3 regions of the Actinosynnema sp. CS-041913 genome follow, and region 1 is predicted to be linked to each of the others. Evidence: riboswitches for the same ligand, from Rfam matches in the RefSeq annotation. Region 1 holds a riboswitch; each other region holds the start of a gene.
What was found. A riboswitch is a leader RNA that binds a small molecule or an ion and turns the genes downstream of it on or off. The one in region 1 is predicted to bind glycine.

Region 1 (9,920 bases):
TGGCCCCCGTGCTGACGCCCGACGAGGCCGCCGGGCACGACCACAACGCCGCGCGCGGCACGTTCGTGGAGGTAGGGGGCTTGGCGCAGCCCGCGCCCGCGCCGCGCTTCGACCGCACTCCGGCGGAGACACCCTCCGTGCCGCCCTCGGCGGGGCAGCACACGATCGAGGTGTTGGAGGCGCTGGGACTGGCCGACGAGGAGATCGCGGAACTACGTCGGGCCGGCGTCGTGGGGTGACCGAACGGTGACCGGAAAATGGCCGCGTTAAATCGCCCGGAGTGCGCGGAAGAATGAGGACGGCCGGTGTCGGCCTAATGACGCACGGTGTGTGGGTCAGCGCAACCGGGTGATCGGCGCGGCTTGCGGCGGAGGGATGACGATGTCGCGGAACCTCGGTGTCAGTGCCAGGGGGAGTGGGCGAGTGGCCCGTACCTTGGTCATCGGCCGGGGCCCGGCGGCCCTTGATCGTCCGTTCGGGTGACTGCCGGCACGGCTCAGGCGTAGCTCCCTGCGTGATCGTACGCCCAGACGTGGGATCACGGCGGGTCCGGCGTTCATCGTCCGGGTGAATGGGGGACCATGGCGGGTAACACGGCGGGCACCACGCCTGTCGGCCGGGCACCTGTGAACGGACGGAGAGGGACTCGTGAACGTCAAGAAGGTGGTGACGCTGGCAGCCGTCGCGCTGCTGCTGTTCCTCCTGATCACCCAGCCCGACCAGTCCGCGGAGGCGGTGAAGACGGGCCTCGGCTGGCTCCGCCAGGGCGCCGAGTCGATCATCACGTTCGTCCGGGGGCTCTTCGGCTAGTCCACCTCGCGAGGCCTCGGTGGTCTGGTCACCCGGGGTGACGGTCAAGTCCGACCGTTGCACCGTCTGGGTGGAATGAGGGCTATAACGCCCTGGTAACAGGGTTTTTGACAATCCAGGGTCTAGCGGTTGTCGGTACCCGCTAATACGGTGCGCTGCATTGGCTGATCTTCGACCGATGAGGAGGCAGAATGGTCGAGGACTCCGGAGTCGACGAGCTGCTGCGGCAGTGGGCGGCTGAGCGCTCGGACGACGCCGAGCTGCAAGAGGTGAACCGGATCAAGGACGAGTGGCTGGCCGAGGCCCCACCGTCCGCGCCGGGAATCCCCGTGCAGCGGGCGAATGGCGGGTCACGCGGACTGGTTCGGGTCGAGTCCGCGGACCCGGCGTACGTGGCGGCGATGAGGAAGCGGGCTCCCGAGGTGCCCGAGGTCCTGCTCGCGGCCGCCGCCAGCTACTGGCAGTTGGTGGGCGACCTGTCCGAGGCGGAGCTGTGGTGGGACGCGGGTATCAGCCCGTTGGACCAACGGGCTCTCGACTACCGGGCGGCCGGGCTCACGCCCGCCGACCTGGGACGTCGACTCGGACCGATGACGGTGCTCCAGCACCTGCGTCGGGGAAGCGCGGCGGCCTGGTGTGTGGCCAGGTTGCAGCGGCAGCGCCGGGACGGCGTTGCGTGAGGTTCGGGCGTCGCGCCGTGAGGGGCGCGACGTGAGTCGGGACTAGCACCAACCGGGAGGGCGGGCTCCTACGCGAGGAGCCCCTTCCGACGAGGACCCGGTGTCGACGGAAGGCCCGGTGTCGTCCGGTGCGGTGGTCCCGCGAAGTACTCTTGAGGGCGTGTCCACCCCTCCGCCCGACTCCCAGGCGACCTCGCCGCGCGAGCGGAGCGAGCGCCATTGGGCACCGCTGGGCATCGCTGTTGTCTGTTTGGCGTCGCTGGTGGTCTGCTGCGGGCTCGCCTACTGGCAGTGGGAGCGGTTCTCCGAGGCCGGGGGCACCTTCCAGAACCTCGGGTACGTGTTCCAGTGGCCGCTGTTCGGCCTGTTCCCCGCGTTCATGGTGTGGCGGATGCGCAAGCTCGCCGCCCAGCGCAAGGCCGAGGACGCCTCCGCGGAGCCGGTGGTGGACGTCCCGGAGCAGGTCGTTACCGTGGAGCCTGTCAGGACACCCGCGCACGACGACGAGGACGACGAGCTGGCGGCCTACAACCGCTACCTCCGGGAGCTCCACGCGCGGGACCAGCGGTGAGCGAAGGCGGTCGGTAGGGCGATGAGCGGTGCGTTGGGCCGGTTCCGGTTCATGGCTTACGTGGTCGGCGTCGGCCTGCTCGGGCTCGTGGTCGCGATGTTCGTCAAGTACCTCGGCGACAACGCCGGGATGATGGCGGTCGTCGGACCCGTCCACGGCTTCCTGTACGCCATCTACCTGGTCATCACGGTCGACCTGGCGCTCAAGGCGCGCTGGTCGCTCAAGGGCACCGCGCTGGTGCTGCTGGCGGGCACCATCCCGTTCGTGTCGTTCTACGCCGAGCGCAAGGTGGTCGAGAGCGTCCGGGCGGAGCGCGCCCTGTGACCGCCTCCCGGTTGACCGCGCCTACCAGGCACAACTAGCGTCTGGCGGTACCAACTGAACACGGCCGTCGATGTCGCGCGGGAGAGTCCCCACCAGGGGCGCCGAAGGAGCAACTCCTCCCCGGAATCTCTCAGGCACAGCTACCGCCCGACGAAGGCAACTCTGAAAAGCAGGCGTCACGCCTCGCCCACGGTGCAAGCCGCGCTCTGCGCGCGGCGAAGCTCTCAGGCTCATGACAGAGGGGGAGGCTCACTCGACGAGGAGTCTCCGATGGACCGTGTCATCCTTCGTAACGGCGACCCGGCCGACCCGGCCGGTCTCGTCGCCGTGCCCGCCATCAGGGAGGACCCCGTGGAAACCCGCCGGACGCCGCTGCACGCCGAGCACGAGGCGCTGGGCGCCCAGTTCACCGACTTCGCGGGCTGGCGGATGCCGCTGCGCTACGACAGCGAGCTGGCCGAGCACCACGCCGTGCGCACTTCGGCGGGCCTGTTCGACCTGACCCACATGGGCGAGATCGTGCTGGCCGGACCCGAGGCGGGCCGCGCGCTGGACCACGCGCTGGTGGGCCACGCGTCCGCGATCGGCGTGGGCCGCGCCCGCTACACCATGATCTGCCAGGCCGACGGCGGCGTGATCGACGACCTGATCGTCTACCGGACCGGCGAGCAGGAGTACCTGGTCGTCGCGAACGCGTCCAACGCGGCCGTCGTCTTCGCGGCGCTGGTCGAGCGCGCCGCGGGCTTCGACACGACGGTGGAGGACAAGTCGGTCGACTACGCCCTGCTGGCCGTGCAGGGCCCGGCGTCGACCGAGATCCTGTCCGGGCTGACCGCGACCGACCTGGCGGCGGTGAAGTACTACGCCTCGTACCCGACCGAGGTGGCCGGCAGGCCCGCCCTGCTGGCCCGCACCGGCTACACCGGCGAGGACGGCTTCGAGCTGTTCCTGGCCCCGGCCGACGCCCCGCACGTGTGGCAGGCGCTGCTGGAGGCGGGCCGGCCGCACGACCTCAAGCCCGCCGGCCTGGGCTGCCGGGACACGCTGCGCCTGGAGGCCGGCATGCCGCTCTACGGCAACGAGCTGAGCGCCGCCCGCACGCCGTACCACGCCAACCTGGGCCGCGTCGTGAAGCTCGACAAGCCCGGTGACTTCGTCGGCCGGGACGCGCTCGCCGCCGTCGCCGAGCGGGGCGCGGACGCGAAGCTGGTGGGGCTGAAGACCTCGTCCCGCCGTGCGCCGAGGCACGGCTACCCGGTGCTGGACGCGTCCGGCACGGTGATCGGGGAGGTCACCAGCGGCGCGCTCTCGCCGACGCTGGGGTACTCCGTGGCCATGGCGTACGTGACTCCGGGCCACACCGGGCCCGGCACCGAGCTGGCCGTCGACATCCGGGGCAAGCAGGAGCCCGTGGAAGTCGTCGCGCTGCCGTTCTACAAGCGAAACTCGTAGGGAGACCACATGTCCGAGCACTTCAACACCTCCCTCGCGGAGTTCGACCCGGAGGTCGCCGAGGCGGTCGCCGCCGAGTTGGGCCGGCAGCAGGGCACGCTGGAGATGATCGCCTCGGAGAACTTCACGCCGGTGTCGGTGCTCCAGGCGCAGGGCTCGGTGCTCACCAACAAGTACGCCGAGGGCTACCCCGGCCGGCGCTACTACGGCGGGTGCGAGCACGTCGACGTCATCGAGCGGCTGGCGATCTCGCGGGTGAAGGAGCTGTTCGGCGCGGGCTTCGCCAACGTGCAGCCGCACTCCGGCGCGCAGGCCAACGCGTGCGCCATGTTCGCCCTTCTCCAGCCCGGCGACACCATCCTCGGGCTGGACCTGGCGCACGGCGGCCACCTCACGCACGGCATGCGGATCAACTTCTCCGGCAAGCTGTACCACGTCGTGCCGTACCACGTGTCCGATGTGGACGGTCGGGTGGACATGGCGGAGGTGGAGCGGCTGGCCGCCGAGCACCGGCCGAAGCTGATCGTGGCGGGCTGGTCGGCGTACCCGCGGCAGCTCGACTTCGCGGAGTTCCGCCGGATCGCCGACTCGGTGGACGCCTACCTGATGGTGGACATGGCGCACTTCGCCGGCCTGGTGGCGGCCGGGCTGCACCCGAGCCCGGTGCCGCACGCGCACGTCGTCACCACGACCACGCACAAGACGCTCGGCGGCCCGCGCGGCGGCGTGATCCTGACCAACGAGGCCGACCTGGCGAAGAAGATCAACTCGGCGGTGTTCCCCGGCCAGCAGGGCGGTCCGCTGGAGCACGTGATCGCGGGCAAGGCGGTGGCGTTCAAGCACGCCGCGTCCCCCGAGTTCGCCGACCGCCAGCGCCGCACGGTCGAGGGCGCGAAGATCCTGGCCGACCGGCTGTCCCGGCCCGACGCGGCGGCGGCCGGCGTGAAGGTGCTGACCGGCGGCACGGACGTGCACCTCGTGCTGGTCGACCTGGTGGGGTCCGAACTGGACGGCAAGCAGGCCGAGGACCGCCTGCACGAGGTCGGCATCACGGTCAACCGCAACGCGGTCCCGAACGACCCCCGCCCGCCGATGGTGACCTCGGGCCTGCGGATCGGCACGCCCGCGCTGGCCACCCGCGGCTTCGGCGCGGCGGACTTCACGGAGGTGGCGGACATCATCGCGTCCGCTCTCCAGGCGTCTCCTGACCTGTCGGATCTCCGTGCGCGGGTTGAGGTCCTGGCGGCGAAGCACCCGCTCTACCCGTCGCTGTAAGGCTTTTCGCACGACGTGATCCCCTCGGCCCAACCCCAGGCCGAGGGGATCACGTTTTCGGGGGATGGTTTTCCTTGGCGCGTCAGGAGATCACTTAGGCGGAGGGTGCGAGGTCGCGTCGACAGGTCGAGACTCATTTTCTGTCGATCATGCTTTTCGATCGGCAGAAAATCAGGCTCGAACTGCCGACTTCCAGGCGGCCTCGCCGACCTGCCGGAGGCAGGTCAATTAGACACAGGGGCTTGTACTCCCGGCGGCAGGCACTCGACGTTGCGTTTGCCGTCGGGCTGGATGACGAACCACGTCCCGCCGACGCCCTGGCCCTTCCACTGGCCCGGCGCCTCGTCCTTCGCGTACGTGTAGAGCGCCCACCCGGCCAGCGTGACCTGCTCGGTGCCGTCGGCGCGCTTCACCGTGCCGATCAGCGCCGGGTCGACGCCCTCCAGCTTCGGCGTGCCGTTGGCCAGCAGCGGCGGCCAGATTTCGGCGCAGTTGCCCTCGCAGTTGGACTTCGGCGGGTTCGGCGTGTCCTTGTCGAACCGGTACAGGGTGCGGCCGTCGCCGTCCTGCACGACGTCGCCCATCTTCGGCACGCTCTTGGCCACCAGCGTGACCGAGGACTCCTCGGGCGCGGGCGCGGCCTGTCCGGCGGGCGCTTCGGCCGGTTCCTCGGCCGGTTCCTCGGCGGGCGGCTGTGCCACGGGTTCCTCGGTGGCGGGCGGCGCCAAGGAGACGTCTCCGTAGTCGGCCTGTGCCGCCGCGCCGACCTGCTCGGTCTGCGCGACGTTCGTGCCCTGCAGGCCCACGGCGTTCGAACTCCACATGACCAGCGCGAGCACGGCCGCCATGCCGCCCGCTACGGCGATGGCGATGCGGTTTCGTCGGATCACACTCAACTCCTCCTCGGTCCGTCAATCGCTCCACCGACGACTACGGACACCTCACGAGGCCGGTTCAGCGCCGGGCCAAGACAGGGGTCGAACCAAACAGGGGTAGCCGACGAACGTACGACCACCACCCGAGGTCTGAGGAGGAGTCCGTGGTCGTCGCAACCATCGGTGTGGCCGGTGAGCTGGCCGCGCTGGTCGAGCGCCTGCTGGGGGTACGGCTGCCGGTCGGCCTGCGTGCGTGGGATGGCAGCGCGGCCGGGCCGCAGGACGGCCCGGTGGTCGTCATCCGGTCCCGCCGCGCCCTGCGGCGGCTGCTGTGGAACCCCGACGAGCTGGGGCTTTCCCGTGCGTACGTGGCGGGTGAGCTGGAGGTGGACGGCGACCTGGCGAACGGCCTGGCGAGGTTCTGGGAACTGGCCCGGCAGGGCGCGTTGAGCAAGCCGAAACCGCGAGACGTGTTGGGCGCGTTGGGCACGGCGGTCAAACTGGGCGCGATCGGACCTCGTCCCGCGCCGCCCGGCGAGGAGGCCCGGCTGTCCGGCCGACGGCACACCCGGGCCCGCGACCGGGACGCCATCGCCCACCACTACGACTTGAGCAACGCGTTCTACCGGCTCGTGCTGGACCCGAGCATGGCGTACTCGTGCGCCTACTTCACGTCCGAGGACATGACGATCGCCGAGGCGCAGCACGCCAAACTGGACCTGGTGTGCCGCAAACTCGGCCTGGAGCCCGGCATGCGGCTGCTGGACGTCGGCTGCGGTTGGGGTTCGATGATCGTCCACGCGGCCAGGCACTTCGGCGTGCGGTCGACCGGCGTGACGATCTCGGCGCGGCAGAAGGCGCACATCGAGCACCGGATCGCCGACGAGGGCTTGGCGGACCTGGTATCGGTGCGGTTGCAGGACTACCGCGAGGTCGCCGACGAGCCGTTCGACGCCGTCTCCACGATCGAGATGGGCGAACACGTGGGCGAGGAGAACTACCCGCGGTACGCGGGCGTCCTGCACCGGGCGCTCAAACCCGGTGGACGCCTGCTGCTCCAGCAGATGTCCCGTGGGGCCGACGCTCCCGGCGGTGGCGCGTTCATCGAGTCCTATGTGGCGCCGGACATGCACATGCGACCGGTGAGCCGGACCATCGCGCACCTCGAAGGGGCGGGCTTCGAGATCCGTGACGTGCACGCGTTGCGCGAGCACTACGTGTGGACGGTCCGGGCCTGGGCCGCCACGCTCGAACAACGCTGGGACGAGGCGGTGCGGCTGGTCGGCGAGGGCCAGGCGCGGGTGTGGCGGCTGTACCTGGCGGGCGGCGCGCTGACGTTCGAGGAGGGGCGGATGGGCGTCGACCAGATCCTGGCGGTGCGGCCGGGCGGACGTGGTGTGCCGAGAACTCGGGAGTGGGCTTGAACTTCGGATGGAATGTCCTGGCGTCGGCGGTCGCGGTGCTCGTCCTGGTCACCGCTCTGTTCGGCTATGCGGCGTCCCGGCGGCGCTTCGACCTGATCGACTCGTTCTGGGGGCCGGGTTTCGCGGTGGTCGCCGCGCTGACCTCCGTGCTCGCCGGGTTCTCGGCGCGGTCGCTGGTCGTCGCCCTGCTGACGGTGGTGTGGGGCGTGCGGCTCGGTTGGCACATCCACTCCCGCAACCGCCGGAAACCCGAGGACCGGCGGTACGTCGACATGGTCGACCGGGCCAAGGGAAACCCGCTGGCCAAGATGTACCGCGTCTACCTGCTCCAGGCGGCGATCATGCTGGTCGTCTCACTGCCGGTGCAGTTCGCCGCGCACACCACCGCCGCGTTCGGTGTGCTGGACGTGCTCGGCATCCTGTTGTGGGCCCTCGGGTTCACGTTCGAGGCGGTGGGCGACCGGCAGCTCGAACGCTTCAAGTCCGATCCCGGCAACCAGGGCAAGGTGATGGACCGGGGTCTGTGGCGCTACACGAGGCACCCCAACTACTTCGGCGACGCGTGCGTGTGGTGGGGCCTGTTCCTGTTCGCCTGCAACGAGCCGCTGGGCCTGGTGTTCGTGGTCAGCCCGGTCCTCATGACCTTGCTGCTGGCGAAGGGCAGCGGCAAACCGTTGCTGGAGAAGGACATCGCCCAGCGCCGACCGGGCTACCAGGAGTACGTGGCACGGACGAGCGGCTTCTTCCCGTTGCCGCCCAAGAGCGGGAGGTGAGTCGACCGGACCCGCCACGAAGACACCACATCGGGTGTCGCTGTCGGTAGCGCGCCTGTTACCCGGGGGTGAGGCCCTAGGGTGTCCTGGTGGGCAACGAGACCTCCTTCCCGCGCCAGCAAGCGCGCACCCAGCGGTTCACCCTTGGTGCTCCGCGGACCTTCACCGTCACACCCGACGGCGGCCACGTCTACTTCCTGCGCACCGCCACGGCCACGAGCCGGGCGAACGGGCTGTGGGTGTTCGACACCGCCACCCGCGCCGAGCGGCTGCTGGTGGACCCGAACACCCTGCTGACCGACCCGGAGGACCTGTCCCCCGAGGAGCGGGCCCGCCGGGAGCGCACCCGCGAGCAGGCCGCGGGCATCGTCGGGTACGCGACCGACGCGGACGTGGCGCAGGCGGCGTTCACGCTGTCCGGACGGCTGTTCGTGGTCGAACTCGCGTCCGGCGCGGTGCGCGAGCTGCCGGCGGCGGGCTCCGTCATCGACCCCCGGCTGGACCCGACCGGGCGCAAGGTCGGGTACGTCGCGGACGGCGCGCTGCACGTCGTGGACCTGGAGTCGGGCGCGGACCAGGCGGTCGCCGAGCCGGACGGTCCGGACGTCACGTGGGGGCTCGCGGAGTTCATCGCGGCCGAGGAGATGCACCGCTTCCGGGGCTACTGGTTCTCCCCGGACGGCGAGCACGTGCTGGTCGCGCGGGTGGACAACGCGCCGGTGGCGCGCTGGCACATCGCCGACCCGGCGAACCCCGAGCGGCCGGCCGCCGAGATCGCCTACCCGGCGGCGGGCACGGACAACGCGGTCGTCGAGGTCTTCATCCTCGGCCTGGACGGCAGCCGCACGCCGATCACCTGGGACCGCGCGGCGTTCCCGTACCTGACGACGGCGAACTGGTCGTCGCACGGCCGCCCGCTGCTCCAGGTGCAGTCCCGCGACCAGCGCCGGGTCCAGGTGCTCGCGGTGGGCCCGGACGGGGTCGAGGTGGTGGCCGACGACGCCGACCCGCACTGGTTGGAGGTCGTGCCCGGCTCGCCGCGGTGGACGCCGGACGGCAAGCTGGTCCGCGTCCTGCCGAAGGACGGCGCGAACCGGCTGGTCGTGGGGGACGAGACGTGGACGCCGGACGGCTTCCAGGTGCGGTCGGTGGCCGACATCGCCGAGGACATCCTGGTCACCGCGTCCACCGACGACCCCACCCAGGTGCACGTGTACCGCGTGACGGCGGGCGGCGTCGAGCGGCTGTCCACTGAGGACGGTGTGCACGGCGTGGCGCGCGGTGGTGACGTCACGGTGCTGTCGTCCGGCGGTCTCGGGCACTTCGGGTCCAGGACGACCGTGTCCGGCGGCGGTGAGATCGGCTCGTTCGCCGAAACCCCCGTGCTCACCCCGGATGCGCGGCTGCTGACGGTCGGCGAACGCGGCCTCCGCGCCGCCCTGCTGTTCCCCACCGGGCACACCGGGGGCACGAAGCTGCCCGTGCTGCTCGACCCGTACGGCGGCCCGCACGCCCAGCGCGTGCTCAGCGCCCGTAACGCCTACCTGACCTCGCAATGGCTGGCGGACCAGGGTTTCGCGGTGCTCGTGGTCGACGGGCGCGGCACGCCGGGCCGCGGTCCGGAGTGGGAGCGGGCGGTCGCGTTCGACTTCGCGGGCGCCACGCTGGAGGACCAGGTCGACGCGCTGCACGCCGTCGCGGCGCAGGAGGAAGACCTGGACCTGACCAGGGTCGCG
Region 2 (9,920 bases), 1.0 Mb from region 1:
GGACGGGCAGCACCGCCAGCGCCACCAGGGCCAGCGACGGGTCGGTCGCGACCAGCGCCGCCGCGATGCCGACCACGGTCAGCACGCTGATCACGAACGTCGTCAGCCCGGTCTGGAGGAAGCTCGACAACGCGTCCACGTCCGTCGTCATCCGGGTCATGATCCGGCCGGCCATCTCGCGCTCGTAGTAGTCCAGGCCGAGCCGTTGCAGGTGCGCGTAGCTGCGCACGCGCAGCAGGTACAGCAGGCGCTCGCCCACCCGCGACGTCACGACCGCGCCCGCCGCCGCCGACACCCAGCCCAGCCCGACCAGGACCAGCCCGATCGCGGACGCGAGCCACAGCCTGCTCGCGTCGCCGCCGACCACGCCCTGGTCGACGCCCAGCCGCACCAGGTTCGGCAGCACGACCGCGAGCGCCGAGTCGATCAGCAGCAGCCCGCCCACGCCGAGCATCACCCACCGCACCGGGCGCAGCAGCGTGCGCAGCCGGAACCCCGGATCGGGCGCGCGCGGGTCCTCGCCGTGCAGCGCGGGCTCCTCCAGCGCGGGCGGCAGGGCGTGCACGCGTTCCATCAGCTCCGGTGTGGGCGGGGTGCCGCCGAGCAGCGCCGACGTGCCGCCGCCCCGCCCGGCGCCCCTGGCGACCCGCGCCGGGCTCACCGCCCGGTTCGCCGCGCGGACCGCCACCTCGTCCTCCTCGGACACCGGCCACAGCTCCGGCGTCACGCCGTCCGGGCCCGGCTCCAGCGGCGCGTCCGCCCGCGGGTCGACCTGCTCGATCGCGTCACCGGGGCCGGCCAGCAGCTCCCGGTACAGCGCGCAGCGCTCGGCCAGCTCGGCGTGCGTGCCCACGTCGACCACCACGCCCGCGTCCAGCACCGCGATCCGGTCGGCCAAGGTCAGCGACGAGCGCCGGTGGGCGATCAGGATCGTCGTCCGCGCCGCCGTCACCTCGGCCAGCGTGTGGTGGATCGCCGCCTCCGTCGCCGGGTCCACGGCCGAGGTCGCGTCGTCCAGCACGAGCACCCGCGGGTCGGACAGCAGCGCCCGCGCCAACGCCACCCGCTGGCGCTGCCCACCGGACAGGGTCAGGCCGCGCTCGCCGACCACCGTGTCGTACCCGTCGGGCAGGGCCGCGATGAACGCGTGCGCCTCGGCGGCCCGCGCGGCGGCCTCGACCTGCTCGTCCGACGCGTCCGGCAGGCCGTAGGCGATGTTCGCCCGGATCGTGTCCGAGAACAGGAACGCCTCCTCGAACACCACGCCCACGGCCTGCCGCAGCGACTCCAGCCGCAGCTCCCGGACGTCCACCCCGCCGACCCGGATCGCGCCCGCGTGCACGTCGTAGAACCGGGGCAGCAGCAGCGACACCGTCGACTTGCCCGAACCGGCGGTGCCCACGACCGCCACCGTCTCGCCGGGCGCGACCTTCAGCGACACGTCCGTCAGCACCGGCTCGCTGCGCGTGTAGCCGAACGTCACCCCGTCCAGCTCCACCGACACCGCCCCGGCCGGCACGTCCGCCGCGCCGGACACCACGTCCGGCTGCGAGTCGATCAGCTCGTACACCCGCTCCACGCCCGCGCGGGCGAGCTGCGCGGTCACCATCAGGCTGGACAGCAGCCGGGTGGGGCCGACCAGGTTCGCCACGTAGGTCGCGAACGCCAGGAACGTGCCCAGCGACACGTCGCCCCGCAGCGCCAGCCACCCGCCCAGCGCGAGCACCGCCACCTGGCCCAGGAACGGCAGCGCGGTCAGCGTCGCGGTCGGCCGCGCCGCCAGCCGCGCCGCCCGCATCCGCTCCGCGAACAGCGCCCTGGCCCGCGACTCCAGGCGCGCGACCTCGCGGGCCTCCTGCCCGAAGCCCTTCACCACCCGCACGCCGGTGACCGTCTCCTCGACGTGCTGCGCCACGTCCGCCGCGCGCTGCTGCGCCGACCAGGTGGCCGGGAACAGCGTCAGCCGGCTGCGCGCCGCCACGATCGCCACGGCGGGCACCACCACCAGCGCGATCACCGTCAGCAGCGGCGACAGCCAGCACATCGCCACCAGCGCCGCCACCGCGAACACCACCGTGCCGAACGCCAGCGGCGTCATCGACAGCAGGCTGTTGACAAGCTGGAGGTCCGTGATCGAGCGGGACACCACCTGGCCGGTGCGCAGCGCGTCCTGCTTGGGCCCGTCCAGCCGTTGCACCGCGCCGAACACGGCCTGGCGCAGGTCGTGCTGCACGTCCACGGCCAGCCGCCCGCCCAGGAAGCGCCGGACGAACGCCGTGCCGAAGGTCAGCAGCTCCAACCCCACCAGGATCGCCGCGAGCAGCGCCAACCGGTCCGTGCGGCCGGCCATCGCGTCGTCCACGGCCACCTTGATCAGCAGCGGCGACACCGCCTGGAGACCCACGCCGACGACGGCGGCCAGCACCGACCACACCACCAGCGACCGGTGCTGCCAGCACGCTGTGGCGAGTCTGCGGATCCATCCCTCGGTGTGCGTCACGCGATCCACATTAGGTCGGGGGGCCGACAGGGACGGGGCCACAGACTGAGAGGACCGCCTCCCATTCTCAGGGGAGACGGCCCTCTCAGCGGAGATTCACTTGCTCAGGTGATGTCCTTGCGCTGCGTGACGGCCCAGCCGCCGAGGAAGAACACCGCCGTCCACGCCAGGAAGATCAACCCGCTCAGCCACCAGTCGAACGCGCCCAGCGCGCCCGCGATCGCCCGCAGCACCGCCTCCAGGTCCTCCGGCACGACCCCCGCCGTGGACAGGAACAGCGACGACGCCACCGAGCCGGTCAGGCCGTTCACCGAGCCGTTGGGCAGGAAGCCGATCAGCTCCGGGATGCCCTGCGTGCCGATCACGAGCTGGATGCCGTTCTCCAGGATCAGCATGTAGAGGACCAGCACCACGGTGGTGCCGACCGGGCTGACCATCAGCGCGCCGACGCCCACGCCGAACATCGTCATCAGGATCGACGACAGCACGCCGACCGCCGCCAGCGCCAGCCAGCCGCCCGCGTCCGGCAGCGCGCTCGCGTCCGAGGTGATCGCGATGCCGATGCTCACCGCCGCCACGATCGCCAGGCCGTAGAGCGCGCCCCACAGCACGTAGACGACCAGCTTCGCGCTCAGCGCGGAGACCCGGTTCGGCGAGGTCAGGAACGTCGTGGTGATGGTCTTGCGGTTGATCTCGTTCGAGATCGCCAGCCCGCCGAAGATCATCGGGAAGATGGTCGCGATGTTGATGCTGCGCGCCATCCCGAACAGGGCGACCTGCCACTGCGACGGGTCGATGCCGAGGATCCGGGTCAGCTCCTCGGCGTCCGAGCTGCCGACCGCGTCCATGATGTTCTTGCCGATGAACCCGGTGCCCAGCGCCCAGCCCAGGGCGATCAGCACGGTCGGGATCATCAGGCCCCACCACAGGCCCGTGGTGGTCGTCTTGCGGAACTCCGCCTTGATCAGGTTGCCCAGCATCACGCACCGCCCCCCAGACCGCCCTGGCCCTGTCCCTGCTGGTAACCCGACGGCGGGTCCTGGTAGCCGGGTGGCGGGGGCTGCTGGTAGCCGGGCTGCTGCTGCGGGAAGCCCTGCGGCGGCGAGGCCTGGTAGCCGTGCTGCTGGTAGCCCGGGGGCACCGCCGGCGGCGGCCCGGCCTGCTGGTAACCCTGCTGGTAGCCCGGCGGCGGCGCGTAGTAGCCGCTGCCCTGCTGCGGACCCGCGTACTGGTTCGGGCCCGAAGCGGCGTACTGGCCGTTGGTGAGCCGGAAGAACAGTTGCTCCAGGTCGGCCTTCTCCTCCTGGATGCCGTAGATCGACACGCCCGCCTTCAGCGCGGTGTCGGCGACCTGCTTGGCCTCCACCCCCGCCACGGCGATCCGCCCGTCCGGCACCTGCTCGATGGACGTGATGCCCTCCGCCTGCAACGCCGCCACCAGCGCGCCGGTGTCCGACGGCTGCACCAGCACCCGGCTCTGCTGCTGGTCGCGCAGGTTGTCCAACGGCCCGTAGTACATGGTCTGGCCGCGCGAGATGATCACCACCTGGTCCACCGTCTGCTCGACCTCGGCCAGCAGGTGGCTGGAGATCAGCACCGTGCGCCCGCTGCGGGCGTAGGACTGGAGGAACGTCCGCAGCCACGCGATGCCCTCCGGGTCCAGGCCGTTCGCGGGCTCGTCCAGCACCAGCACCTGGGGATCGCCGAGCAGCGCGGTGGCCAGCGCCAGCCGCTGCTTCATGCCCAGCGAGAACCCGCCCGCCCGGCGGTCGCCCGCCGCGCCCAGGCCCACCAGTTGCAACACCTGGTCGGCCCGCGAGTCCGGCACGCCGATCGCCGCCGCGTACACCCGCAGGTGGTTGCGCGCCGAGCGCTTCGGGTGGAAGCCCTGCGCCTCCAGCACCGCGCCGACCACCCGCGCCGGGTTGCCGAGCTGGGTGAACGGCCGGCCGTTGATCAGGCCGATGCCCGCCGTGGGCGTCACCAGCCCGAGCAACATGCGCAGCGTCGTCGTCTTGCCCGCCCCGTTAGGTCCCAGGAAGCCGGTCACCGACCCCGGTTCCACCGTGAAGCTGAGATTCTGCACCGCTGCGACCGGACCGAACTGCTTGGTCAAGTTCTGCACCACGATGCGGCCACTGCCGTCGTGCACGCGTCCCTCCCGAATGCTCTTCGGGCGCCATCCTGCCCTAGGAGGGTCAGTCGGGAAGGGCGTGTCGCGGTTTCGAGACCACGGCGGGTATCTCGGCGGTCCGCTCCGTGTCGTGCAGCCGGCTGAACGGGCTGCGCAGCGGGTGCCGCCGTTCGCGGTGCGGGAGGCCTTCGCCGATCAGGTGCTGGTGCGCCATCGTCCACACCTGGCAGGGCCACTTCTTGTGCCGCAGCACGCCGGGGCAGACCCGGCAGCGGCTGTCGGAATCGGGCTGGTGCACCGTGAGCAGCAGCCGCCAGCCGTCGGCGAGCCGGTTGATCTCGGCGCGCGCCAGCGGCACGAGCGCCTCGGCCGCGCCCCGCTCGGCGACCTCGTCGAGCTGGGAGAGCCGGTGCAGCACGGCGGCCCGCAGAGTCTCGTCCACGTCACATCCTGTCGGCGGCTTGGTCCAACAGGCGGTGCAGCCTGCGGGTCTGTGTGACGGACATCACGGCCGATTCGCCGGGCGGGGACACCAGCAACACCCGGTCGTCCTCGACCAGCACGGTCATCGAGCGGTCCCGTCCGAACGGGTCGTGACAGTCGATCCAGCCCTGTGCTTCAGCCATGTGCGCTCCGATCGGAGGGTGGCGGCGACGCGTGGGCAGCGCCACGCGGTCGGACGAACCCGCGGGTGCGGCGGCGGGTGTCCCGCTCTGTCCATCGGCCGACCGGGCGTCGTGACTTACCCGTTACGCGGTGAATTCACTCGTTTGCTTGAGGCCGGCCACGGGCTGTGGTGCACGAGGTAAAGATCTGTGCGTCAAGTGGGCGGGGCGGCTGGGCACGGCGGCCGGTTCCCGGCTAGAATTGGCCGTGCGGCCCGCTCCCAGTGACCCCCAGGCTGGTTGAGCGGGCCGCCTTTCGTTCTCCGGACAGGCGAGTCGTTCTCCGGACAGGCGAGAAGGGGCGGCCACCCGACGCGGTGGCCGCCCCTTCTTCCGGTGGTGGTCAGACTTCGAGCGGGGTGTGGGTGAGGCCGTGCGCCTCGGCGACCGGCTGGTTGGTCAGCAGGCCCTCGTGCGCGTTGAGCCCCAGCGCGAGCGCCTTGTCCGCCCGCAGCGCGGCCTGCCAGCCCTTGTCGGCCAGCGCCACGGCGTAGGGCAGCGTCACGTTGGTCAGCGCGTAGGTGGAGGTGCGCGGCACCGCGCCCGGCATGTTCGCCACGCAGTAGAACACCGACTCGTGCACCTGGTAGGTCGGGTCGGCGTGGGTGGTGGGCCGGGAGTCGGCGAAGCAGCCGCCCTGGTCGATCGCGATGTCCACCAGCACCGAGCCGGGCTTCATCTCCGCCACCAGCGCGTTGCTGACCAGCTTGGGCGCCTTCGCGCCGGGCACCAGCACCGCGCCGATGACCAGGTCCGCCTCGCGCACGGCCTGCTCGACCGAGTAGCGGTTGGACGTGACGGTGCGCAGTTGCCCCCGGTAGAGGGCGTCGATGTGGCGCAGCCGGTCGACGTTGGTGTCCAGGATCTCGACGTCCGCGCCCATGCCCACGGCGATGGTCGCCGCGTTCAGGCCCGCGACGCCGCCGCCGATCACGACCACCCGCGCCGGGTGCACGCCGGGCACGCCGCCGGGCAGCACGCCCCGGCCGCCGGACGGCTTCATCAGCGAGAACGCGCCCACCTGCGGCGCCAGCCTGCCCGCGACCTCCGACATCGGGGCCAGCAGCGGCAGCGCGCCGTTCGTCGTCTGCACGGTCTCGTACGCGATCGCGGTCGTGCCGGAGTCGAGCAGGGCCTGCGTGAGCGGCTGGTCGGCGGCCAGGTGCAGGTAGGTGAACAGCGTCTGGCCCTTGCGCAGCAGCGGGTACTCCCGGGCGATGGGCTCCTTCACCTTGAGCACGAGGTCGCCCTCGCCCCACACCTCCTCGGCGGTGGCGAGGATCTTCGCGCCGGCCGCCAGGTACTCGTCGTCCGTGATGGCCGACCCGAGGCCCGCGCCCGCCTCGACGAACACGTCGTGACCGCGCAGGGTCAGCTCGTGGGCGCCCGCCGGGGTCAGCGCGACGCGGTATTCGTGGTTCTTGATCTCGCGGGGAACTGAGATCCGCACGGTGGGGCTCCTTCGGCCGTTGTTACCGCCAAAGCTCCGGTACCGCCATCCGGCTGTCATCGTTCCGGCCGCACGAACGGGCCCCCGTGCGGTTGTGCGGCCCGCACAACGAAGTGTGCCCGAACCGCCCTGGACATCTCCCCGGGCCCGCGTTGACACCCGTCCCGCCGGGGACTTAGCTTGCGTGCGTTCGCCCAACTGAACATCGGCCGCGGTGTCCCGTGACACCGGAACCCGAGCGGGAGAGCCTCCAGCGACTGTGGAGCGCCGAAGGAGCAAGTACCCCGCACACTCTCAGGCAACGAGAACCGCTCGGGTGAGGCGACTCTGGAAAGCGTGCTCGCGCGCGCACCCACGGTGCAAGCCGGGTCCGATCGACGGCACAGCCGTCGTGACGCCGCGGCGAAGCTCTCAGGTCCCAGGACAGAGAGGGGGCCTGGACGCGTGGACCGAGGAGCTGACGTGACATTTCCGGACAACCTGCTTTACACCCCCGAGCACGAGTGGGTCGACTGGACGCCGGGTACCCAGGACCCCGTGGCGATCGGCATCACGTCCTACGCGACGGAATCCCTGGGCGACATCGTGTTCGTGCAGCTACCGGCGGTGGGCGACCGCGTGAAGTCCGGCGAGGTGTGCGGCGAGCTGGAGTCCACCAAGTCGGTGAGCGACCTGTACGCGCCGGTCAGCGGCGAGGTCGTGGAGGTCAACACGGCGGCGGCGGACGACCCCTCGCTGGTCAACAACGACCCGTACGGCGCGGGCTGGCTGTTCAAGGTCCTCGTGGAGGACGCCTCGGGCCTGCTGACGGCCGCCAAGTACGCGGAACTCACCGGGGACTGAGCGCCGTGGCGATCAGCGTCTTCGACCTGTTCTCCGTCGGTATCGGGCCGTCGAGTTCGCACACGGTCGGCCCGATGCGCGCGGCGGCGATGTTCGTGGCGCGACTGGGCGGGCGGGTCTCGTCGGTGGACCGGGTGCACGTCCAGCTCTTCGGCTCCCTGGGCGCGACCGGGCACGGCCACGGCAGCCCCAAGGCCGTGCTGCTCGGCTTGGAGGGCCACCGGCCCGAGGACGTCGACCCTACGGAGGCCGACCGGCGGGTGGCGGAGATCCGGGCGACCGACCGGCTGCTGCTCGGCGGGGTCCACGAGGTCCCGTTCCGCGAGGACACCGACCTGGTGATGCACCGCCGCAAGTCCCTTCCGCTGCACCCCAACGGGATGAGCTTCGCGGCGTACCGGGGCGACGAGGTCGTGGACGAGGCCGTGTACTACTCGGTCGGCGGCGGGTTCGTGGTCGACGAGACGGCGACCGGCGCGGACCGGATCAAGCCCGACGAGACGCCGGTCGCACACCCGTTCCGGACCGGCGACGAACTGCTGGCGCGGACCCGCGAGACCGGGCTGTCCATCAGCGAGGTCATGCTGGCCAACGAGACGTCCTGGCGGTCCGAGGAGGACGTGCGGGCGGGCCTGCTGCACATCTGGGGCGTCATGCAGGAGTGCGTCGAACGCGGCTGCGGTACGACCGGTGTGCTGCCGGGAGGGCTGAAGGTGCGGCGGCGCGCGGCCGAGATGCGCCGGCGGATGGCGGCCGAGCACTACGCCACCGACCCGTTGCGCGTGATGGACTGGGTGACGCTGTTCGCGTTGGCCGTCAACGAGGAGAACGCCGCCGGCGGCCGGGTGGTGACCGCGCCGACGAACGGCGCGGCCGGCATCGTGCCGGCGGTGCTGCACTACTACACCCGGTTCGTGCCGGGCGCGTCGGACGACGGCGTGGTGCGGTTCCTGCTGACGGCGGGCGCGGTCGGCGTGCTGTTCAAGGAGAACGCGTCGATCTCCGGCGCGGAGGTCGGGTGCCAGGGCGAGGTCGGCTCCGCGTGCTCGATGGCCGCCGGCGGGTTGGCCGAGGTGCTGGGCGGCACGCCGGAGCAGGTGGAGAACGCGGCCGAGATCGCCATGGAGCACAACCTCGGGCTGACCTGCGACCCGATCGGCGGACTGGTGCAGATCCCGTGCATCGAGCGCAACGCGCTGGCGTCGATCAAGGCGATCACCGCGGCGCGGATGGCGTTGCGCGGCGACGGCTCGCACTTCGTGTCGCTGGACAAGGTCATCAAGACCATGCGGGAGACCGGCAAGGACATGAAGAGCAAGTACAAGGAGACCGCGCGCGGCGGTCTCGCGGTCAACGTCATCGAATGCTGAGCGCTCGCCAGGGGGAAGCCGATGCGTGAACACCTCGAACCGTTCCTCGGCCGGTGGGTCCTGGACCCGGGCCGCACCGCCTACTCCGGCGGTGTGCCGCCGAAAGAGGGGCGGTACGAGCTGCGGCTCGACGGCGACCAGTTGGTGGCCGTCATCGACGGCGTGCGGGGGACGGGGGAGCCGATCCACATCGAGTACCGGCTGAACCCCGGCGGGGACACCGCGCTGGAGGGCACCTACGACCGCGTCCGGACGATCGTCGAGCCGAACGCGTTGTGCACCATCCTGTTCGACGGGCAGGCCGAGGCCGCCAGGGCGTGGCGGATCCTCGGCGCGCCCGACGAGATGACGATCGTCCAGTCCTCACCCGACGTCGAAGGCGTGTGGCGGGACGACGTCTCGGTGTACCGCAGGGTTTAGGCCCGGTGTGCCGCAGGGCTAGGGGAGCACCGCTTCGATCGCCTTGACGACCGACCCGTCCTCGGGCTCGGTCGTCGGGCGGAAGCGGGCCACCACCTCGCCGGCCGGCGAGACCAGGAACTTCTCGAAGTTCCACGCCACGTCGCCGGCCGCGCCGTCGGCGTCCGCGAACGACACCAGCTCCGCGTACAGCGGGTGCCGGCCGGGGCCGTTCACCTCGACCTTCTCGAACATCGGGAACGTCACCCCGTAGGTCGCCGAGCAGAACTCGGCGATCTCCCCGGCCGTGCCCGGCTCCTGGCCCGCGAACTGGTTGCACGGGAAGCCGACCACCGAGAAGCCCGCGCCGCCGAACCGCTCCTGGAGCCGCTCCAGGCCCGCGTACTGCGGGGTGAGCCCGCACCGCGAGGCGACGTTGACCACCAGCAACGCCTTGCCGCGCAACGATCCCAGGCTGCTCGGCTCGCCGGACAGGGTGTGCACGGCGATGTCGTGGATGCTCATGCCGCCCAGCCTACGTGCCGCTGCGGGGCCGGAA
Region 3 (9,920 bases), 310 kb from region 1:
CCGCCACCGAGCCGTACACGCTGAACACCTCGCCCAGCCCGGTCGCCGCCAGCGGCCGGATCACGGCCCGCTCCACCGCGACCACCCGGAACGCGGTGCCGCGGCGCTTGGCGTGCTGCGAGGCCTCGACCAGCACCGCGAGGCCCGCCGAGCCGAGGAAGCTCACCCCGGACAGGTCCAGCACCAGCGTGCGGTCGCTGTCCAGCCTGCCGAGCACGTCCGCCCGCAACTCGGGCGCGGTGAGCATGTCGATCTCCCCGGTCGCGGCGATCACCGTCACGCCGTCGGCGGGGTACTCCACCGAGCGCACGACCCGCCCGGTCCGCGCGCTGTCCGGGGCGGATTCGGCTCCGCTCGTCGCCACGACGTTCGGATCCTGAACCGTCACGAGGGACTCCTCTTCACCTGGTACCGCTGGGGAGGGAAGCCCAGGCGTGCGGAACGCGCCGAGCACGAAAACGCAGCGTGGCGGCACTTGTGGCCCGTAAGCCGGAGCTTCCCCGGCGCGGCTGTTGGCTCAACCGCTGCGCCACCTACCGTACGGAGCCCGTACGGACACCACAAGCGGGCAGATGGCGTCTTGATCAGTACCAGTGTAATCCGGCAGTCGGTGTGCGGCGCGTGACGAACGTCGAACGGTTTGGTCGCGGAGCGCGGCGCTACACCGCGGGGGAAGGTTTCCGCGCAACTCGGCGACCGAACCGTCCGATGACCGAGACTTACCGCAAATAGGAGGTGGCGGAGACCACAGTTCGCGCAGAATCGTGGGCAGGGGTTAACGCCGCGAGGGCCGCGGACGACTCCCCACATGGAGGGATTGACGATGAGCACCAGAACGGAAACCGAGTCCGAGCCCGCGAAGCCCAGGGCAGCGCGCGCGCTCTCCGCCGGCGCGGGATCGCTGCCCACCGCTCCGTGCAGCGTGGTCTGGAGCAAGGGCCACGCCTACGTGCTCGAAGGTTTCCGCGCCCGCTGGGTCGGGGTGGACGACCGAGGTCGTCCCCAGGCGCTCAGCGGCGAGCAGTTGCAACGCCGAGGGTGGAGCCGCACCCGCGCCCACTGAGGGCGCGCTTGAGGTGAGCCGAACGGGTCGAACCGAGTCGAACACTCGGACTCCCCGCGCCTGACACGGCGGGTGCCCCCGAGTCCGAGGTTCACCACCGTGGCGTTGCCGACCGCTCGGCGACCACTCCGCGAGTCGGCTCGGGCGGACCGTGCCGGCCCGACCGCTCTCCGCGACCGGCCCGACTGCTCTCCGCGACCGGCCCGACTGCTCTCCGCGACCGGCCCGACTGCTCTCCGCGACCGGCCCGACCGCTCTCCGCGACCGGCCCGCAACCCGGTGGTCGCATCACCGGGCTCTACCCGCGACGCCGTGCCCGCCGCCGAAGTCGAACCTCTACGATTCCGGATTGTGCAGGATCCCGCCGACCGGCTGCTGACCATCCCCAACGCGCTCAGCGTGCTGCGGCTCCTCGGCGTGCCGCTCTTCCTGTACCTCCTGCTCGGCCCGCAAGCCGACGGCTGGGCGCTGGTCGTCCTGGTCGCGGCCGGCCTGTCGGACTGGCTCGACGGCAAGATCGCCCGCTGGCTCGACCAGACCAGCAGGCTCGGCACGCTGCTCGACCCCGCCGCCGACCGGCTCTACATCCTGGCCACGCTGGTGGCGTTCGTCGTGCGCGACATCGTCCCGCTGTGGGTGGCGGCCGTCCTGGTCGGGCGGGAGATCGTGGTCGGCGCGTGCCTGCCGGTCCTGCGGGCCCGTGGTTACGGGCCGTTCGAGGTCAGCTACCTGGGCAAGGGCGCGACGTTCAACCTGCTCTACGCGTTCCCCATGCTGCTGCTCGCCCAGGGCACGTCCACCGCCGCCCAGATTGCCCGGCCGGTCGCCTACGCGTTCATGGTCTGGGGCTGCGCGCTCTACCTGTGGTCCGGAGCCTTGTACGTCTACCAGTTCTTCCTCGCGCTCCGCAGACCGCCGGGGGTCGCGCCGGTCTGAACCGGTCGTGGGAAGATCCCGCAGCGAAGATCCACCGTCATGAAGGAGCACACCGCGGTGATTCCCGAGGAGCTCAAGTACACCGAGGAACATGAGTGGGTGTTGCGCACTGGTGACGACACCGTGCGCGTCGGCATCACCGACTACGCCCAAGAGCAGCTTGGTGACGTCGTGTTCGTCCAGCTCCCGGAGCTCGGCGAACAGGTGGGCGCGGGCCAGACGCTCGGTGAGGTGGAGTCCACCAAGAGCGTGTCGGACATCTACGCGCCGCTCGCGGGCGAGGTGATCGCCCGCAACGACTCGTTGGACCAGCAGCCGGACCTGGTCAACAGCGATCCGTACGGTGAGGGTTGGATGGTGGAGCTGCGGTTGGACGACCCCACCGCGGTCGACGACCTGCTCGACGCCGCCGCGTACCAGGAGCTGGCGGCCTCGGAGTGACGTCGATCTTCCGGCGGCTCTTCGGTCGGTGGGGGAGCCGCTCCTCAGACCAGGGTTCGGGCACGATAGGTTCTAGCGGTCTCGACGGTTCCAGCAGCAGGAGGAGAGCTCAGGTGAGCACGAACGACGGGCCAGGCGTTCCGCCCGAGCAGTCCCCGGAGCGGACCTCCGTTTTCCGGGCCGACTTCCTCGCCGAGGTCGAGGGCGCCGAGGCGCCCGCCCAGGAGCCGGCCGTCGCCGGCGTCGACGCGCTGCCCGCCGGGTCCGCCCTGCTCGTGGTCAAGCGCGGTCCGAACGCGGGGTCGAGGTTCCTGCTCGACCGCGACACGACCAGCGCGGGTCGGCACCCCGACAGCGACATCTTCCTCGACGACGTGACGGTGTCCCGCCGGCACGCCGAGTTCCGCCGTGAGGGCGGCGAGTTCGTGGTGATCGACGTGGGCAGCCTCAACGGCACCTACGTCAACCGCGAGCCCGTCGACCAGGCGGTCCTCGCCAACGGCGACGAGGTGCAGATCGGCAAGTTCCGCCTCGTGTTCCTGACCGGTCCGGGCGCCGGGGGTCAGGGGGCGCAGTGACGGCGGCCGGGCGGCCACAGCGCGGGGGGTTGAGCATCGGCGCGGTGCTCGCGCAGTTGCGATCGGACTTCCCCGACGTCACGATCTCCAAGATCCGATTCCTGGAGTCGGAGGGCTTGGTCCGCCCGGCACGCACCGCATCGGGGTACCGCCAGTTCACGTCGGCGGACGTCGAGCGGCTGAGGTACGTCCTGGCCGCCCAGCGCGACCGCTACCTGCCGCTGAAGGTCATCAAGGAGCAGTTGGACGCGGCCGACGCCGGCGTGTCCCCGCGCCTCCTCCGCGCGGTCGACGGCGCGCCCACGGCGGACCAGTTCACCGGCTCCGCCCACCGGGCGACCCGTGAGGAACTGCTGGCCCGCTCCGGGCTGGAGCCCGCGGCGCTGGCCGAGTTGGAGCAGCACGGCCTGATCCGGGCCGGTGTCTACGACCAGGACGCGGTGCAGATCGCGGTCACCGTGCGCGCGATGGCCGAGTACGGGCTGGAGCCGCGTCAACTGCGTGGTTTCCGGGTGGCCGCCGATCGCGAAGTAAGCCTCGTGGAGCAGGTGGTGGCCCCGCTGTACCGCCGGCGGGATCCCCGTGCGCGGGCCCGAGCCGACGAAGTGGTCCGCGAGTTGGCGGCGCTTTCCGTAACGCTGCACACACTCCTGGTGAAGGCCGGCCTGCGTGACGTCGCAGGTGGCCGCGTTTCGCCGCGGTGAACACGTGTCCGCATCGTGATCCGGGGATACCGGGCGGTTGCGCACAAGGCCCGCTTGGCGGGTAGCGTCGAAAGAGTAGGTGGGGGATCCTCGTTTGGAGCGGGGACGCCAGAATTTCAGCGCGCTGAGGGAGGCGAGACCCGATGAGCGAGATGCGCGTCGTGGGCGTGCGGGTGGAACTGCCCGCCAACCAGCCGATCCTGCTGCTGCGCGAAACCGAGGGCGAACGCTACCTGCCGATCTGGATCGGCTCGGTCGAGGCCACCGCGATCGCCCTCGAACAGCAGGGTGTCCGACCTGCCCGGCCGTTGACGCACGACCTGCTCAAGGACGTGATCGGGGCGCTCGGGCGGCAGCTTGAACAGGTCCGGATCACGGATCTGCAGGAGGGCACCTACTTCGCCGAGCTGGTGTTCGACGGTGATGTGCGGGTGTCCGCCCGGCCCAGCGACTCCGTGGCGCTGGCCCTGCGGATCGGGGTGCCGATCCACGCCGAGGAGTCGGTGCTGGCCGAGGCCGGGTTGATCATCCCGGACGAGCAGGAGGACGAGGTGGAGAAGTTCCGCGAGTTCCTCGACTCCGTTTCGCCGGAGGACTTCCGGGGCGCGGACACGTAGTCGGGCCGGCCCGCCTGGTGTGGCGGGTTCGCGGGTTGGGCTTCTAGAGGTCCGGAGCGGGTGCTTCGGACCTTCTGCTTGTCGTTGGGCGCGTTCGCCGCCGGCCGGGCCTCCGGGGGCTTCTCACTCACGTCGTGGGGTGGGTGAACCACGAGAGGCCGGTCGTCCAGCCGCGAGTTGGAGCGGCCCCTCGTGGTGTTGCGGTGCGTTGTGGATCTGCCCCGCGTGCCACCCCCCGGTGTCACACCTTTGGATTACACAACGTCAGCGGTGATCGGCTAAACGATCACTAAACGTCACCCGAATGGCTTACGTCGGCTGACTCTCTCTACCTTTAGTTGAGGTTGAGGTGCGACACGCTCAGCGCGTCGCGTTGACCTGCCCCCTAGGCGGACTTACCGTCGAACTCAGGTGAATTGCCACGGTGTGATTTCCGCGCCGGGCGGCTTCACGTTGGTCGCCGGCTGTCGTGGCCGGACCGAGGGGAGGCAGGCGTGGTCGAGGAAGCGCCCATCCGGGCGGGAACCGGAGAACAGGGCGAGCTGTTCCCGGACTCCTCGCTGCCGGACGAACTCGTCGGCTATCGCGGGCCCGCCGCGTGCCAGATCGCCGGCATCACCTATCGCCAGCTCGACTACTGGGCTCGCACCGGGCTGGTCAACCCGACCATAAGGAGTGCCCACGGTTCCGGCAGCCAGCGGCTCTACTCGTTCAAGGACATCCTGGTCCTGAAGGTGGTCAAGCGGCTGCTCGACACCGGGGTCTCGTTGCAGAACATCCGGGTCGCCGTCGACCACCTGCGGCAGCGGGGGGTGCAGGACCTGGCCAGGATCACGTTGTTCAGCGACGGGACGACGGTCTACGAGTGCACCTCGCCCGAGGAGGTCGTGGACCTGCTGCAAGGCGGTCAAGGGGTGTTCGGGATCGCGGTCAGCGGGGCCATGCGGGAGATCAGCGGCACGATCCACGAGTTCCCGGCCGAGCGGGCCGACGGGCTGGAGGTCGACGAGGCGCCGGGGAACGACGAGCTGTCCCGGCGGCGGCGCACGCGGGCGATCGGTTGAGCGGAGCGGTGTCCGCGGCGCCGGTTCCCGGGTGAGCGGGCGGGCCGGTTGTGCCTCCGCGGGGCGGGCCGGTCGAGCGGGGCCGGTCGAGCGTGAGCAGGGCAGGCCGTCGAGCGTGAGCGGGCCGGTTGAGATCCGTGTCGCGTCCGTGAGTGTGTCGCGCGGCCTGCCGGGTACCATTCGCGGGTAGTCGATTTATCCCGTGCGGGAGAGTCCGAGCCGCGGCTCGGCGCCGAAGGAGCAAATCCTCCCCGGAACCTCTCAGGCGCAAGGACCGCGCGGGTGAGACGCCTCTGGAAAGCGGGTCGGGCGACCGACCCCGCCGACGGTGCAAGCCTGGTCCGCGAGGGCCTCGTGAAGCTCTCAGGCGCCCGGTTCGGGCGGAAGACAGAGGGGGAGGGCAACGGCAGAAGTGTGCCCGTAGCCCCGGAGGCGTAGCTATGACGCAGGACCGCATCCCCCTCGCCGCTCTTGAGCACGGCACCCCCTTCGCCGACCGGCACGTCGGTCCGCGGCCCGCCGAGCTGGCCCGCATCCTCGACGTCATCGGCGTCGGCTCGCTGGAGGAACTGGCCCAGCGCGCGGTGCCGCCGTCGATCCGCGAGCGGGACCTGGTGCTCGACCTGCCCGCGCCGGCCACCGAGACCGAGGCGCTCGCCGAGCTGCGTGCCCTCGCGGGCCGGAACAGGCCGCTCAAGCAGATGATCGGCCTCGGCTACTACGGCACCATCACGCCGCCGGTCATCCGCCGCAACGTGCTGGAGAGCCCCGCCTGGTACACCGCGTACACGCCCTACCAGCCGGAGATCTCGCAGGGGCGGCTCGAAGCGCTGCTGAACTTCCAGACCGCGGTGGCCGACCTGACCGGCCTGCCGCTGGCCAACTCGTCGATGCTGGACGAGTCGACCGCCGCCGCCGAGGCGATGACGCTGGTCCGCCGGGCGGGTCGGAGCAAGTCGAACCGGTTCGTGGTGGACGCCGACACGCTCCCCCAGACGCTGGCCGTGATCGAGACCCGGGCCGAGCCGCTGGGCATCGAGATCGTGACCGCCGACCTGTCCCAGGGGCTGGAGGGGTTGGGGCTCGGGGGCGACTTCTTCGGCGTGCTGCTGTCCTACCCCGGCGCGTCCGGTGTGGTGCGCGACCAGCAGGCGCTGATCGGGGAGATCCACGCGGCCGGCGGGCACGCCGTCGTCGTGGCCGACCTGCTGGCGCTGACGCTGCTGCGCCCGCCGGGCGAGATCGGCGCGGACGTCGTCGTCGGCACGACCCAGCGGTTCGGGGTGCCGGTCGGGTTCGGCGGGCCGCACGCCGGCTACCTGGCCGTCCGGCAGGGGCTGGAGCGGCAGCTACCGGGGCGGCTGGTCGGCGTGTCCGTGGACGCGGACGGGTCGCTCGCCTACCGGCTCGCGCTGCAGACGCGCGAGCAGCACATCCGCCGGGAGAAGGCGACCAGCAACATCTGCACGGCCCAGGTGCTGCTCGCCGTGATCGCCTCCATGTACGCGGTCTACCACGGCCCGGAGGGGCTGAAGGCGATCGCGACGCGGGCGCACCGGATGGCGACCGTGCTGGCCGCCGGGCTGTGCGAGGGCGGGATCGAAGTCGTGCACGGCGAGTTCTTCGACACCGTCCAGGCCCGCGTCGAGGGGCGTGCGGCCGAGGTCGTCGCCACCGCCCGCGACCTGGGCGTGAACCTGTGGCAGGTGGACGCCGACACGGTGTCCGTCGCCTGCGACGAGACCACCACCCGCGAGGATTTGTCCGCGGTGTGGAAGGCGTTCGGCGTCACGGTGGCCGACGTCGACGGCCTGGACGCGGACACCGCCGACGGCATCCCCGCCGACCTGCGCCGCACCACGGACTACCTGACCCACCCGGTGTTCCACGCGCACCGCTCCGAGACCGCCCTGCTGCGCTACCTGCGGCAGCTCTCGGACAAGGACGTGGCGCTGGACCGCAGCATGATCCCGCTCGGCTCGTGCACCATGAAGCTCAACGCCACCGCCGAGATGGAGCCGGTCACCTGGCCGGAGTTCGCCGAGCTGCACCCGTTCGCGCCCGCCGAGGACGCCGCCGGCCTGCTGTCCGTGATCAAGGACCTGGAGACCTGGCTGGCCGAGCTGACCGGCTACGACGCGGTGTCGTTGCAGCCCAACGCGGGCAGCCAGGGCGAGTTCGCGGGCCTGCTGGCCATCCGCGCCTACCACCGCTCGCAGGGCGCCGCGCACCGCGACGTGTGCCTGATCCCGTCGTCCGCGCACGGCACCAACGCCGCGTCGGCCGTCATGGCGGGTATGCGCGTCGTCGTGGTGAAGTGCGACGACAAGGGCAACATCGACCTGGACCACCTGCGCACGACGGCCGAGGAGCACCGCGACGACCTCGCCGCGATCATGATCACCTACCCGTCGACGCACGGCGTGTACGAGGACACCGTGCGCGAGGTGTGCGGCGTGGTGCACGACGCGGGCGGCCAGGTGTACGTCGACGGCGCGAACCTCAACGCGCTGATCGGCCTCGCCCGGTACGGCAAGTTCGGCTCGGACGTGTCACACCTGAACCTGCACAAGACGTTCTGCATCCCGCACGGCGGCGGGGGCCCCGGTGTCGGCCCGATCGGCGTGCGGTCGCACCTCGCGCCGTTCCTGCCCAACCACCCGCTCCAGCCCGGCGCGGGCCCTGAGACGGGCGTCGGCCCGATCAGCGGCGCGCCGTGGGGCTCGGCGTCGATCCTGCCGATCTCGTGGGCGTACGTGCGGATGATGGGCGCGGACGGCCTGCGTCGCGCCACCCTGACGGCGGTCGCGGCGGCCAACTACGTGGCCCGCCGGCTGGACGAGCACTTCCCCGTCCTCTACACCGGCGAGGGCGGCTTCGTGGCCCACGAGTGCATCCTCGACCTGCGGGCCATCACCAAGGCGACCGGCGTGACCGTGGACGACGTGGCCAAGCGCCTCGCCGACTACGGCCTGCACGCGCCGACCATGTCGTTCCCGGTGGCGGGCACGCTGATGGTGGAGCCGACGGAGAGCGAGGACCTCGCCGAGATCGACCGGTTCATCGACGCGATGATCGCGATCAAGGGCGAGATCGACCGCGTCGGCGCGGGCGAGTGGCCGGCCGACGACAACCCGCTGCGCAACGCCCCGCACACGGCGGCTTCGGTGACGGGCGAGTGGGACCACCCGTACAGCCGGGAGGTGGCGGTGTTCCCGGCGGGGACGTCCGCGCCGAAGATGTGGCCCCCGGTGCGCCGGATCGACGGCGCGAAGGGCGACCGCAACCTCGTCTGCTCGTGCCCCCCGGTGTCCGCTTACGGGGGCTGACCACGGAGTCTGGCCACGGAGTCTGGCCACGGGGGCTGACCATGAGGTCTCATCACGCGACTTGATCATCGGGCACCTGTTGCCGGAGCTGGTCGCGCAGGAGGGTTTCGGGCGCGTCGGCGGGTGTTCTCACACCTGCCGACGCGCCCGCGTGTTCGCGGCGGGTCCTGGGCGGCGTTCCCGGGTGGTCGTCTCAGGACAGGTCGTAGTCGATCGTGTAGCGGCCCGGTTCGCCCTGGGCCCACCTGACCGTGCCCTCGCCGGTGAGGCCGGTCAGGTCGCCGGTGGCCGAGACGATGGTGAACGTGCCCTCCGCCACGCCGTCGCGGAAGCCGCCGACGTGTTCCAGCACGAACGTGCCCGTCCGGCCTGCCAGGGTGCCGGTCACGACCTCGTAGCCGGTGGAGCGGCAGGTGTCGTCGTCCGGGTAGGACATCAGGAACCTCATGTCACCGGTGCCTTCGAGGTCGCCCCGGTAGGCGGTGGTCATCCCGCCGGTGGTCTGCTTGGGACCGGTGGCCTCGTCGTACCGCTTGCCGTCCCACGTGTGCTCGTCCCAGCTCTTCATCTCGACCGGGCCGGTTGCCTGAGTGCTCATGGCGACGATCCTGAGGGGTGTACCTGACAGGTCGTGTCAGGTTTCCGGGCACACTGGGAATCATGCGCGCCAGTCGTCTGCTCTCGCTCCTGCTGCTGCTCCAGTCACGGGGCCGGATGACCGCGCAGGAACTCGCCGACGAGCTGGAGGTCTCGGTGCGCACCGTGTACCGGGACGTCGAGGCGCTCGGCTCGGCCGGGGTGCCGGTCTACGCGGATCGGGGGCCGACGGGCGGTTATCAGCTACTGGCCGGCTACCGGACGCGGCTCACCGGACTGACCGGGGAGGAAGCGGACTCGCTGTTCCTCGCCGGGATGCCCGGCCCGGCGGCGGAACTCGGGTTGGGCACGGTGGTCGCCGCCGCTCAGCTCAAGCTGCTCGCCGCGTTGCCGCCGGAGTTGCGGTCGCGGGCCGGGCGGATTCGGGAGCGGTTCCACCTGGACACGTCCGGGTGGTTCCGGCAGACGGAGGAGATGCCCTTCCTCGGTGACATCGCCGACGCGGTGTGGAACCAGCGGCGGTTGCGGATCCGGTACCGGCGGTGGGGGAGCCGGGGCGTCGAGGTGGAACGGGTCATCGGGCCGCTCGGG

Region 2: another riboswitch for glycine. It lies ahead of gcvH (glycine cleavage system protein GcvH); the one in region 1 lies ahead of gcvT (glycine cleavage system aminomethyltransferase GcvT).
Region 3: another riboswitch for glycine. It lies ahead of gcvP (aminomethyl-transferring glycine dehydrogenase); the one in region 1 lies ahead of gcvT (glycine cleavage system aminomethyltransferase GcvT).

What each region holds. Positions count from the first base shown of each region.
Region 1 is NZ_CP192037.1:7,211,174-7,221,093, reverse strand. Features, by position in the region: gene ACQPZF_RS32340 (CaiB/BaiF CoA transferase family protein) at 1-239, shown strand, start outside; gene ACQPZF_RS32335 (hypothetical protein) at 649-810, shown strand; gene ACQPZF_RS32330 (helix-turn-helix transcriptional regulator) at 1,002-1,490, shown strand; gene ACQPZF_RS32325 (hypothetical protein) at 1,720-2,061, shown strand; gene ACQPZF_RS32320 (DUF3817 domain-containing protein) at 2,083-2,385, shown strand; glycine riboswitch at 2,454-2,541, shown strand; glycine riboswitch at 2,543-2,631, shown strand; gene gcvT (glycine cleavage system aminomethyltransferase GcvT) at 2,737-3,837, shown strand; gene glyA (serine hydroxymethyltransferase) at 3,847-5,112, shown strand; gene ACQPZF_RS32305 (hypothetical protein) at 5,337-6,002, opposite strand; gene ACQPZF_RS32300 (class I SAM-dependent methyltransferase) at 6,152-7,411, shown strand; gene ACQPZF_RS32295 (DUF1295 domain-containing protein) at 7,408-8,184, shown strand; gene ACQPZF_RS32290 (prolyl oligopeptidase family serine peptidase) at 8,274-9,920, shown strand, end outside.
Region 2 is NZ_CP192037.1:8,242,491-8,252,410, reverse strand. Features, by position in the region: gene ACQPZF_RS37065 (ABC transporter ATP-binding protein) at 1-2,509, opposite strand, end outside; gene ACQPZF_RS37060 (hypothetical protein) at 2,605-3,480, opposite strand; gene ACQPZF_RS37055 (ABC transporter ATP-binding protein) at 3,480-4,652, opposite strand; gene ACQPZF_RS37050 (hypothetical protein) at 4,699-5,076, opposite strand; gene ACQPZF_RS37045 (hypothetical protein) at 5,078-5,260, opposite strand; gene ald (alanine dehydrogenase) at 5,643-6,749, opposite strand; glycine riboswitch at 6,979-7,070, shown strand; gene gcvH (glycine cleavage system protein GcvH) at 7,212-7,592, shown strand; gene ACQPZF_RS37030 (L-serine ammonia-lyase) at 7,598-8,962, shown strand; gene ACQPZF_RS37025 (hypothetical protein) at 8,984-9,382, shown strand; gene ACQPZF_RS37020 (glutathione peroxidase) at 9,401-9,886, opposite strand; gene ACQPZF_RS37015 (ABC1 kinase family protein) at 9,897-9,920, opposite strand, start outside.
Region 3 is NZ_CP192037.1:6,899,641-6,909,560, reverse strand. Features, by position in the region: gene ACQPZF_RS30810 (STAS domain-containing protein) at 1-388, opposite strand, end outside; gene ACQPZF_RS30815 (ATP-binding protein) at 1-24, shown strand, start outside; gene ACQPZF_RS30805 (hypothetical protein) at 824-1,063, shown strand; gene ACQPZF_RS30800 (CDP-alcohol phosphatidyltransferase family protein) at 1,415-1,999, shown strand; gene gcvH (glycine cleavage system protein GcvH) at 2,039-2,440, shown strand; gene garA (glycogen accumulation regulator GarA) at 2,554-3,018, shown strand; gene ftsR (transcriptional regulator FtsR) at 3,015-3,722, shown strand; gene ACQPZF_RS30780 (bifunctional nuclease family protein) at 3,866-4,339, shown strand; gene ACQPZF_RS30775 (MerR family transcriptional regulator) at 4,834-5,403, shown strand; glycine riboswitch at 5,599-5,690, shown strand; gene gcvP (aminomethyl-transferring glycine dehydrogenase) at 5,844-8,732, shown strand; gene ACQPZF_RS30765 (DUF3224 domain-containing protein) at 8,926-9,330, opposite strand; gene ACQPZF_RS30760 (helix-turn-helix transcriptional regulator) at 9,393-9,920, shown strand, end outside.